Regions from separate parts of the Alcanivorax sp. 97CO-5 genome, predicted to be linked through region 2. Evidence: predicted binding sites of a transcription regulator. Region 2 holds the regulator's gene; the other holds the start of a gene.
The links. Region 2 encodes sigma-54, which starts transcription at its own class of promoters, with help from an activator protein. Its sites were predicted from a motif close to TGGCACNNNNNTTGCTNT; they were not measured.
Positions count from the first base shown of each region.

Region 1 (4,512 bases), on a different contig from region 2:
GGGTAGCCAAGGGTAACGTCTGGGGATTCACTGAGCGTAGTGGACTCCAATACCAACGGCTCTGGCTGGCCCGGCAGATGAAGCACCATGCCAATATGGCTCCAGGGACTGCGCGTAAAAACCCGAATCACATCACTGGTAAAGCCCCGGCCGGAAAAAAGCAGCAAATCCCCCGTACGGAGGGCAAAAGAAAAATCCAGAGATGGTGTCATTACAGACGCTCCCGGTTTTCTGGCTACCGTGAACGAGAAATTAAACAGATCAAATGACAGCCTTCTGACAGTGGCATCACGGTTTGGTGAAAGGGAGAAAAGAACCTCAAGCTTCCAGCTACAACACGGCTCACTTCTGTGTGGAGGCAGATAACGGAATTCCCCCGCGATTTATCGGGTCAGCGCCAAGCACACACGGGTGGGGCTTGCATCGTCACATTTCTGTTATCTCCAACCTCTATCCTCAGCAACACCTTGTGCCTCTCTCTTACCCCTCCTATGGAAGACAAGCTCTACTTATTGCAACGCCACCTACCAGAGCTGCTGGAACTCAATGCATTAATACGCCACGGAGAGCGGCACCTTCGCGTCACCACAGTACACCACGTACCCATAGGCGAATTGTCCTTGCCGATACAGGTAATTGAACTAGGCAGCCGTTCGCCCAATGCGCCGGTAGTAGGATTCTTTGGTGGCGTCCATGGGGTAGAAAGAATTGGCAGCCAGGTACTGCTGTCCTGGCTGCACAGCCTGATTCATCGCCTGCAATGGGATGACCAGCTACATCGCCGCCTAGAAAAAGTACGTTTGGTATTCATGCCGATGATTAATCCCGGCGGTATCTGGCGACGCACCCGCAGCAACCCCAACGGGGTAGATCTGATGCGCAACGCTCCAGTAGACGCCATGGGAAGGGTCCCTTTTTTAGTGGGCGGCCATCGCATCAGCCGCCATTTACCTTGGTATAGGGGAAAAGCCGGCGCTCCCATGGAGCTTGAGGCCCAGGCAGTCATCCGCACGGTACGCGAGAAACTGTTTTCCTCGCCGTTCTCCATGAGCCTGGATTGTCACAGCGGCTTTGGCCGCCGAGATCGAGTCTGGTGCTGTTACGCACGAAGCCACCGACCGATTCCACACATTGCTGAGGTCTACAAACTAAAGCAGGTCTTTGAACAAACTTACCCGAACCATCACCCCTACCTCATCGAGCCCCAGTCAATTAACTACACCACCCACGGAGACCTGTGGGATTACCTTTACGACGACGCTCAGGAACAGCAGCCGGACCGCACCTTCCTGCCATTCACACTAGAAATGGGCTCGTGGCTCTGGGTGCGTAAAAACCCACGCCAAATGCTGGATTTTTTCGGTTACTTCAATCCAATGATCAGCCATCGCCACCACCGGGTTCTACGCCAACACCTACCATTGTTCGAGTTCCTCACCGCTATGGCCAGTAATGCCGGCAATTGGCTGCCCTCTGCCAGTGAACGTAACCTCCTCACCCAAAAAGCCATTCAACACTGGTTTTTGGAAAACCACTGATTCCACCCGGAACTGGCCCTGCAATTGCATCGCCTTGTGCACAAGGTTGGGTCACGACGCGCTCTGCCTTACACTTGCCCTAACTCGACTTTCAGGAAACCAGGTATGAAACCTCTGCTTGTTCCGGCTATTGCTCTGCTTTTCACTGGGTGCCAGCACTTCAGTAGCTACCAACAACCCTACGGTGATAACACCGCCGAGATCACCTTTACCAGCAACGATACAGCAGCGCAGCCTGTTATCTGTGTCCCTGGCGAGGGATTCCAATCCACCGAGTTTTCCATTTCTCAACGGCCCATTGGCGGCGACAGCCTGAATGAGCTAATGGAGGCCATGAAAAAGAGCCCAGAAGTAACGACTAGCTTGGAAGCCTCTAAGCAAGCTCGGATTGGCATTCTCTACAACAAAAAAAGCACCAACAGCACCACGCGGGACCGCTGTCGAGTCGCTCTGCAATTCGAAGCGCTGGCGGGCGAACACTATCAGGCAAAATTTAGTTTCAGTCAGGGGCAATGCGGCCTATCACTAACCGATAGTCGTGGTCGCTCCGCGGACGCCGTACACGTCGACTGGGAATGCCCGTCATAAACACCCTAATTTGGTGCGCCGCACCATTGCGGTGCACCCTCTTCCTTGTTACTGCTACCCCACACCGCTCACCTCGCCCTAATTATACTCAAACCACTGTTATATAAAGAAAAAATAAAACTGGCACGCTCTCTGCATTCTCTCTTTCGAGCCTGATAGGCGGTGCGCCACCCGCGCACATTTGAACAAATTAGACTTGTTAAGAGGGTTGCACATGAAAAACGTACTTGGTCTGAAGAAAACGCTCATTGCTTCCACTATTGCGGCAGCAAGCGTGGTGGCTCCGTCTATGGCAGCTGCAGAAATCAGTGGTAGTTTGGGGATTGCCAGCATGTACCTGTGGCGTGGTCAGGATGTGTCTGCCGGTACGGCTAACGTTTCCGGCAGCCTAGACTTCACCACCGACGCAGGCTTTTATGCAGGCACTTGGATTTCTTCTGCTGGTACACCCGTAGCAGGGGGCACCACTTCTACTGAAACCGATTTCTACGTAGGTTTCGGTGGTGAAGCAGGCGGCCTTAGCTATGACCTGTCCTACATCACCTACGTTTACCCGGAATTCGATGTGGGCGCCGGGGAGCTGGGCGAAATTATTCTCGGCCTGGGTATGGGGGGCTTCAGTGCGACCCTATACAGCTATGCTGGCTGGGAGAAGAATATTTCTGATGGGGGTGATGGCTCTACCGATATGAGCTTTGGTGATGACAACTACGTTACCTTGGGCTACGACTACGAAGATTTTGGTATCTTGGTGGGCACCTGGATGTATGAAGCTGACGACAGTGACTACACCCACGTGGACTTGAGCTACTCTCCCATCGAAAACTTGACCTTTACCGTCTCCAAGGTTGTAGATAGCGATAAATTCTCCCCCGTTTCCGATGATCAAGACCCTCTGTTCGTCGTCGGCTACAGCTTCCCGCTATAAACGACAACGCTATTTGAGCGACTCCGGTCGCTCACGATTTTACGCCGCGGGGCTCCTCCCTAGGTCCTCGCAAACACGCAAGCAACCCTGCGGCGTTTTTTTAATTTACGTTTGATGATCAATGCCTGACGCGTAAAAGCAAAAAGCGGCCCCCACTGACTCAAACAATGCCCCATATTATTTCTTCTAGCGCCTAGCCTCCCGCTACAGGGTTTGTGAAATACACCACCAGTGCATCGTGATCTGATACAGGGCTCACTCCCTTCGAGCGGTACAGACTATCGTAGCGACCCGCATGACCGCGACTCACCGCCACCTGATTAACGAACGCTTTTAAAATAGGAGACACCCAAATATGATCCAGAGCCTGTGGCTGGCATCGATAACGAAAACTGTAGCGTGATTTTTTAGGCAATTCAGCCCAGGTATTCAGCAGCCCCGCCTGCTCAAAACGCCGGTAGCTGGCCGAAAATCGCCCCTGCCCCCAAGTGGTATTAAAATCACCAGCAACAATTAACGGGCTTCTCTGCGCAGCGACCCAATTAGCCAATAATGCCGCCTGAGTTTGCCGTTTTTCATACACCTGTGCTTTCTTTAAATTCTTCGCACTGCGCCAATGCACCACCACCAGCCGGGCCGCTAACGGTGCCTCAATATCGACCACCAAAGGCGGACGCGAATAAAGCGCATGGCCACGCAAGCGTTGGTCTGAAAAAAGGGTGCCAACCGAGCCAATATTTACCGGCGAACGATACATCACCGCCACATCCATACCGGAAGGATCATTACCTTCGCGTAACACTGAACGATACCGATAACCCAGTAATGCCAGCCGTTCTGCAAGCCGGTTCAATACAATCTGGTTCTCCACTTCCTGGAACGCAAGAACGTGCGGCGCGTTCAAGTCCACCACAATAAAGTCCGCTAGCGCATTCAATCTCGCTTCCAGCAACATGGCCGATACAGGGTCATCCAGCTTGCTATGCCTGTGCTCATCACGCAAACGCCACAGATTGAGGGTGGCCAGAGCCCATTCCTGATCTGGCGCAGCAGGCACACCTCGGGCAGCAGCAAGCCGTGGACACTCTGCCGTAGCCACCAGCGGAATAACGATGAGTATAATCAGGATTAACAGACGCATATTTATAGTGTATGCGCGCTATCCATTGCGCAGAAGAGGCGCAAACGCAAGTTTGTGTAGGCTCGTTTAAACCTCGGGAGCCTCACGCAACACCGGCAGGTTGGCGCAGATCTCATCCCCTTCCTCCGGCATCAGACAAACCGTGACCGATTCCCCAGGCTGGGGCACTCGCCGAAGTTTCATTAGCATCAAATGGTCGCCGCCCGGTGATAACGAGAAAGATTCCCCCGGTTCCAACATGATGTGGTGCAAATGCCCCATTTTACGAGTGCCATCCTTCAGGGTTTTCATGCTATGCAGCATGGTGTGACCCGCGA
Region 1 covers NZ_KI965906.1:154,091-158,602, forward strand. Annotated here, with positions in the region: gene Y017_RS13370 (YiiX/YebB-like N1pC/P60 family cysteine hydrolase) at 1-212, opposite strand, end outside; gene Y017_RS13375 (M14 family zinc carboxypeptidase) at 492-1,538, shown strand; gene Y017_RS13380 (hypothetical protein) at 1,644-2,126, shown strand; gene Y017_RS13385 (TorF family putative porin) at 2,341-3,054, shown strand; gene Y017_RS13390 (endonuclease/exonuclease/phosphatase family protein) at 3,248-4,195, opposite strand; gene Y017_RS13395 (copper chaperone PCu(A)C) at 4,262-4,512, opposite strand, start outside.
Region 1: Y017_RS13385 (TorF family putative porin) is a predicted target of sigma-54. The motif match lies at 2,248-2,265, and genes of this name have one in related genera.

Region 2 (4,512 bases):
CACCGCTTATATCGTCAGCGCTGGCCACATCATCGCCTCCGGTGACGCGGATATTATCCTTGCCAACCAACAAGTGCGAGACGTCTATCTTGGCGCCGATTTCAGACTATAAGGTCCGCCGCAAATCCTCTCTTCTATTGTGACTTGCGGTCATCCCTAGCACACAGTTTCACCTGGCACAAATATTGCTTAGCGTGTAGATAGACTGCTATCCTGGGTTTTTTGGGGACTAGCAGAATACTGAGCAGTATGAAGCCCACACTACAATTACAAATTGGCCAGCAGCTCACCATGACACCGCAGCTGCAGCAGGCCATTCGCCTCTTGCAGCTATCCACTTTAGACCTGCGCCAGGAAATCCAGCAAGCAGTAGAGAGCAACCCCCTGCTGGAATTGGCAGACGATTTCGGTGACGATGCCCTCCCCGAGCATGACGAAGAACGTCAGGATGAAGAGCTCGACACCGACCGTGATAACGCCCTAGAAGAACTGATACAAGACGAGCCCGAGGTGGAAACCGAATGGGATGACGTCTATTCCGGCCAGAGCACCAGCAACAGCGCCGCACTCCCCGACGATGCCGACGAATGGCAGCAACGACACGCCGTTTCCGGCAACTTACAGGACCACTTGCTCTGGCAGCTAAACCTCACCCCCATGAGCGATGTAGACCGGATAATCGCCATAACGATTATCGAGTCCCTGGACGACCGTGGTTACATCACTGCCCCCCTAAGCGATATCGTCGACATGGTGAATGCCCAGCCAGACCTACTCACCGAAGGAGACGAACTGGAGCACGATGAAGTGCTTGCCGTGCAGCACCGGTTGCAACAGTTCGACCCGGTGGGCGTCGCCAGCGTCAACCTAGCTGACTGCCTCGGCGTCCAGCTGCGCCAACTGCCAGCGGACACCCCATTGCGCGACGAAGCCTCTGCCCTACTGGAACATCTGAACCTACTAGAAAAGCACGATTACACCGCACTGCGCCGCACCCTTCAGCTCTCTGAAGAGGTCCTTCTAGAGGCTTTATCCCTACTGCGCACCCTGGACCCAGCCCCCGGTGAGCAAATTGGCGAACCTCAAGTGGACTACGCCGTTCCTGACGTGATCGTCCGCCAACATCAAGGTCGCTGGCAGGTGAGCCTAAACGACGACGTCCTTCCGCGGGTCAACCTGCAACAGCAATACGCGAGCATTGCCCGTACCACCAGCGGTGAAGACGGGCAATATTTGCGCAATTGCGTTCAAGAAGCGAAATGGTTCATCAAGAGCCTGCAAAGCCGCCACGACACTTTGCTCAAGGTGGCCACCCGCATCGTGGACGTGCAACAAGGGTTCTTCGATTATGGCGATGAAGCCATGAAACCCCTGGTTTTGGCGGATATTGCCGATGCTGTTGAAATGCATGAGTCAACCATCAGCCGGGTCACCAATCAGAAATACATGATGACACCACGCGGCGTCTTTGAGCTGAAATATTTCTTTTCCAGTCATGTGGGAACCGACGGCGGCGGTGAGTGTTCCTCCACTGCTATTCGTGCCATTATTAAGAAACTGGTCGCTGCAGAGAATCCCCGCAAGCCACTCAGTGATAACAAGCTGGCGAGCTTGCTCAATGAGCAGGGAATTAATGTAGCGCGCCGGACCGTCGCCAAATACAGAGAAGCGATGAGAATACCGTCTTCTAGCGCCCGTAAACGTTTAGTGTAGAGCGCCAGAACGGACCCAGGAACGCGGGGAAAACCTTGCGAGGCCAGCCTGAAAGGCTGAATAAACAAGGTCTTTATCCCGGGTTTCTCAAACAGGTAAAGGAGCCAGCCATGCAAATTAATATCAGCGGTCATCACCTGGAAATTACCGATGCCTTGCGCACTTATGTGGGAGATAAATTTTCCCGCCTTGAGCGCCATTTCGACCAAATTACCAGCATCCAGGTGATTCTTTCCCCGGAACCCAAAAGCCACAAAGCCGAGTCCACAATTCATATTTCCGGGGCCGATGTCTTTGCCACCGCTGAGGCAGATGACATGTATGCTGCGATCGATAAACTGACGGACAAATTGGATCGTCAGATTCTTAAACACAAAGAAAAAGCCGTCAGCCACAAGCACGGTCACTAACCCAAAGCGACAATTATGCGAGTTCGCGAACTACTGACTCTGGCCCGCACCCATCACGGCGTACAGGCCAGCAGCAAGAAACAACTGCTTGACCAGGTTGCACAGCTGGCAGCTGCCAGCTGTGGCAGCCTTAATGAGCAGGAAGTCTTCGACGCTCTGGTCGCCCGGGAAAAACTGGGCTCCACGGGCATTGGCGAAGGCATTGCCATTCCTCATTGTCGACTAGGACATTGCCAACAGGCTGTAGGCCTGTTGTTAAAACTAGAAACCCCCATTGATTTCGACGCCGTTGACGGTCAGCCTGTGGATTTGGTGTTTGTATTACTCGTCCCCCAGGACAACCCGGAACAACATCTCAAAACCCTCAGCCATCTGGCCTCCCTGTTCAACGACGAGACTTACCGTACAGAACTGCGACGCAGCATTGACAACCAGCAGCTCTACCAGGCGGCGATAGAATCTGAGGCAGAGTTACGATTGGCATCATGAAGCAACACAGCAGGCTCTCGCGCATTATGCCGCGCATCCAAAACACGTCCTCACCTATCGGTCTTGCGTTCCAATATACTGCGAGCCACCCGCGAGCGGTGCAACCATGAAACTCACCATTATCAGTGGGCGCTCCGGTTCAGGGAAAACCACCGCGCTGCAGGCACTGGAAGATCAAGGCTTTTACTGCGTCGACAACTTGCCTGTCGGCATGCTACCCACCCTGGCAAAACAACTCAGTGAAGGCGACCCCCCAATTGAGCGGGTCGCCGTTGGTATTGATGCTCGCAACCTCCCCGCCCAGTTACTGGCCTTCGACAACATTCTTCACGCACTTAATGAACAGCAGGTTCGCAGCGAAATCATCTACTTAGATGCGGATGATCACACTCTTCTTACTCGCTTCAGCGCTACCCGTCGCCGCCACCCACTGGGCACCGATCAACGCTCTCTGGCCGACGCCATCGGCCATGAACGTGAGCTACTGGCCAACATCCGCCAACGTGCCGACCTAGTCATCGACAGCAGCAACCATGACGTCCACACCCTGCGCAATCTCATGCGTGAACGGGTAGCTCGCCGTGAAGCCACACTGTCATTGCAACTGGAATCCTTTGGCTTCAAGAATGGCCTGCCCACCGATGCCGACCTTGTGTTCGATGTGCGAGTGCTGCCCAATCCTCACTGGCATGCAGACCTGCGTCCTTTCACCGGCAAGGATGACTGCATTATCGAGTTTCTTAGCCAGCACCAGGCCAGTCACGACATGCTCAAAGATATTGGCGATTTCGTTGTGCGCTGGCTACCGGCCTTTGCCAACAGCGACCGCAGCTATGTCACCGTGGCGATCGGTTGCACCGGCGGCCGCCATCGCTCCGTCTTCATCACCGAACAGCTGGCAAAAAATCTGCGCGCAGAAGGCATTGTCCTTCAGGTCCGCCATAGGGAACTCTAACCCAGCAAGCAGCCACCTCCTCCGACCACAAGATGACCGATGATTGAAAAACAACTCGATGTAATCAACAAACTCGGCCTGCATGCCCGCGCTGCCGCCAAAGTAGTCAGCGTGGCATCACGCTACAACAGCAGCATCCTGGTACTGCACAAAACGCAGACCATCGACGCGAAAAGCATCATGGGCTTGCTCATGCTCGGGGCGGCCAAGGGAAGCCGCATCACCTTTCGAGTGGAGGGCGATGATGAACAACAGGCTATGGACGAACTGAAAGACTTGTTCTCTCGCCGTTTTGACGAAGGAGAATAGACGCAGATCAAGGTTTTGTATCGTATACAGGGTTTATATCGATCACTTATTGCGCTCCCGCCTTTGCAGCTGTAACTATCCTAAACAGGCTTGTTAACAAGCCGCCCCCGTCATACAACCATGAGGCAGGGAGGTCCTATGGTTGCAGAAGGAATGGCACGTGCGGAGCAACGCCGCGCGCTAGTTTTCTCGACCTTTGCGTTCACCCTCTGTTTTGCAGTATGGACAATGCTGTCCATACTCGGGTTACAGATTAAGGATGAACTGAACCTCACCGATACCCAGCTGGGCCTGCTCATGGCAACCCCAGTGCTTACCGGCTCCATCAGCCGATTATTTCTTGGTTACCTAACCGATCGTTTTGGCGGCCGCAAGGTGTTCAGTCTGCTGATGCTGCTCACTGGCGTCTTTGTCTTCCTGCTGTCTCTGGCCAACACCTACTGGTTACTACTGCTCGGTGCGCTGGGCGTTGGCCTAGCCGGTGGCTCCTTTATTGTTGGGGTGGCTTACACTTCCGCCTGGTATCCCCCCGAGAAACAAGGTACCGCGCTGGGCATCTTCGGGGCCGGCAATGTGGGCTCGGCAATCACTAGCCTGTGCGCGCCCTCCCTGCTACTGGCCTTGGGCTGGACCGGT
Region 2 covers NZ_KI965903.1:143,599-148,110, reverse strand. Annotated here, with positions in the region: gene lptB (LPS export ABC transporter ATP-binding protein) at 1-112, shown strand, start outside; gene Y017_RS10035 (RNA polymerase factor sigma-54) at 250-1,713, shown strand; gene hpf (ribosome hibernation-promoting factor, HPF/YfiA family) at 1,824-2,123, shown strand; gene ptsN (PTS IIA-like nitrogen regulatory protein PtsN) at 2,139-2,612, shown strand; gene rapZ (RNase adapter RapZ) at 2,719-3,567, shown strand; gene Y017_RS10015 (HPr family phosphocarrier protein) at 3,607-3,876, shown strand; gene Y017_RS10010 (MFS transporter) at 4,015-4,512, shown strand, end outside.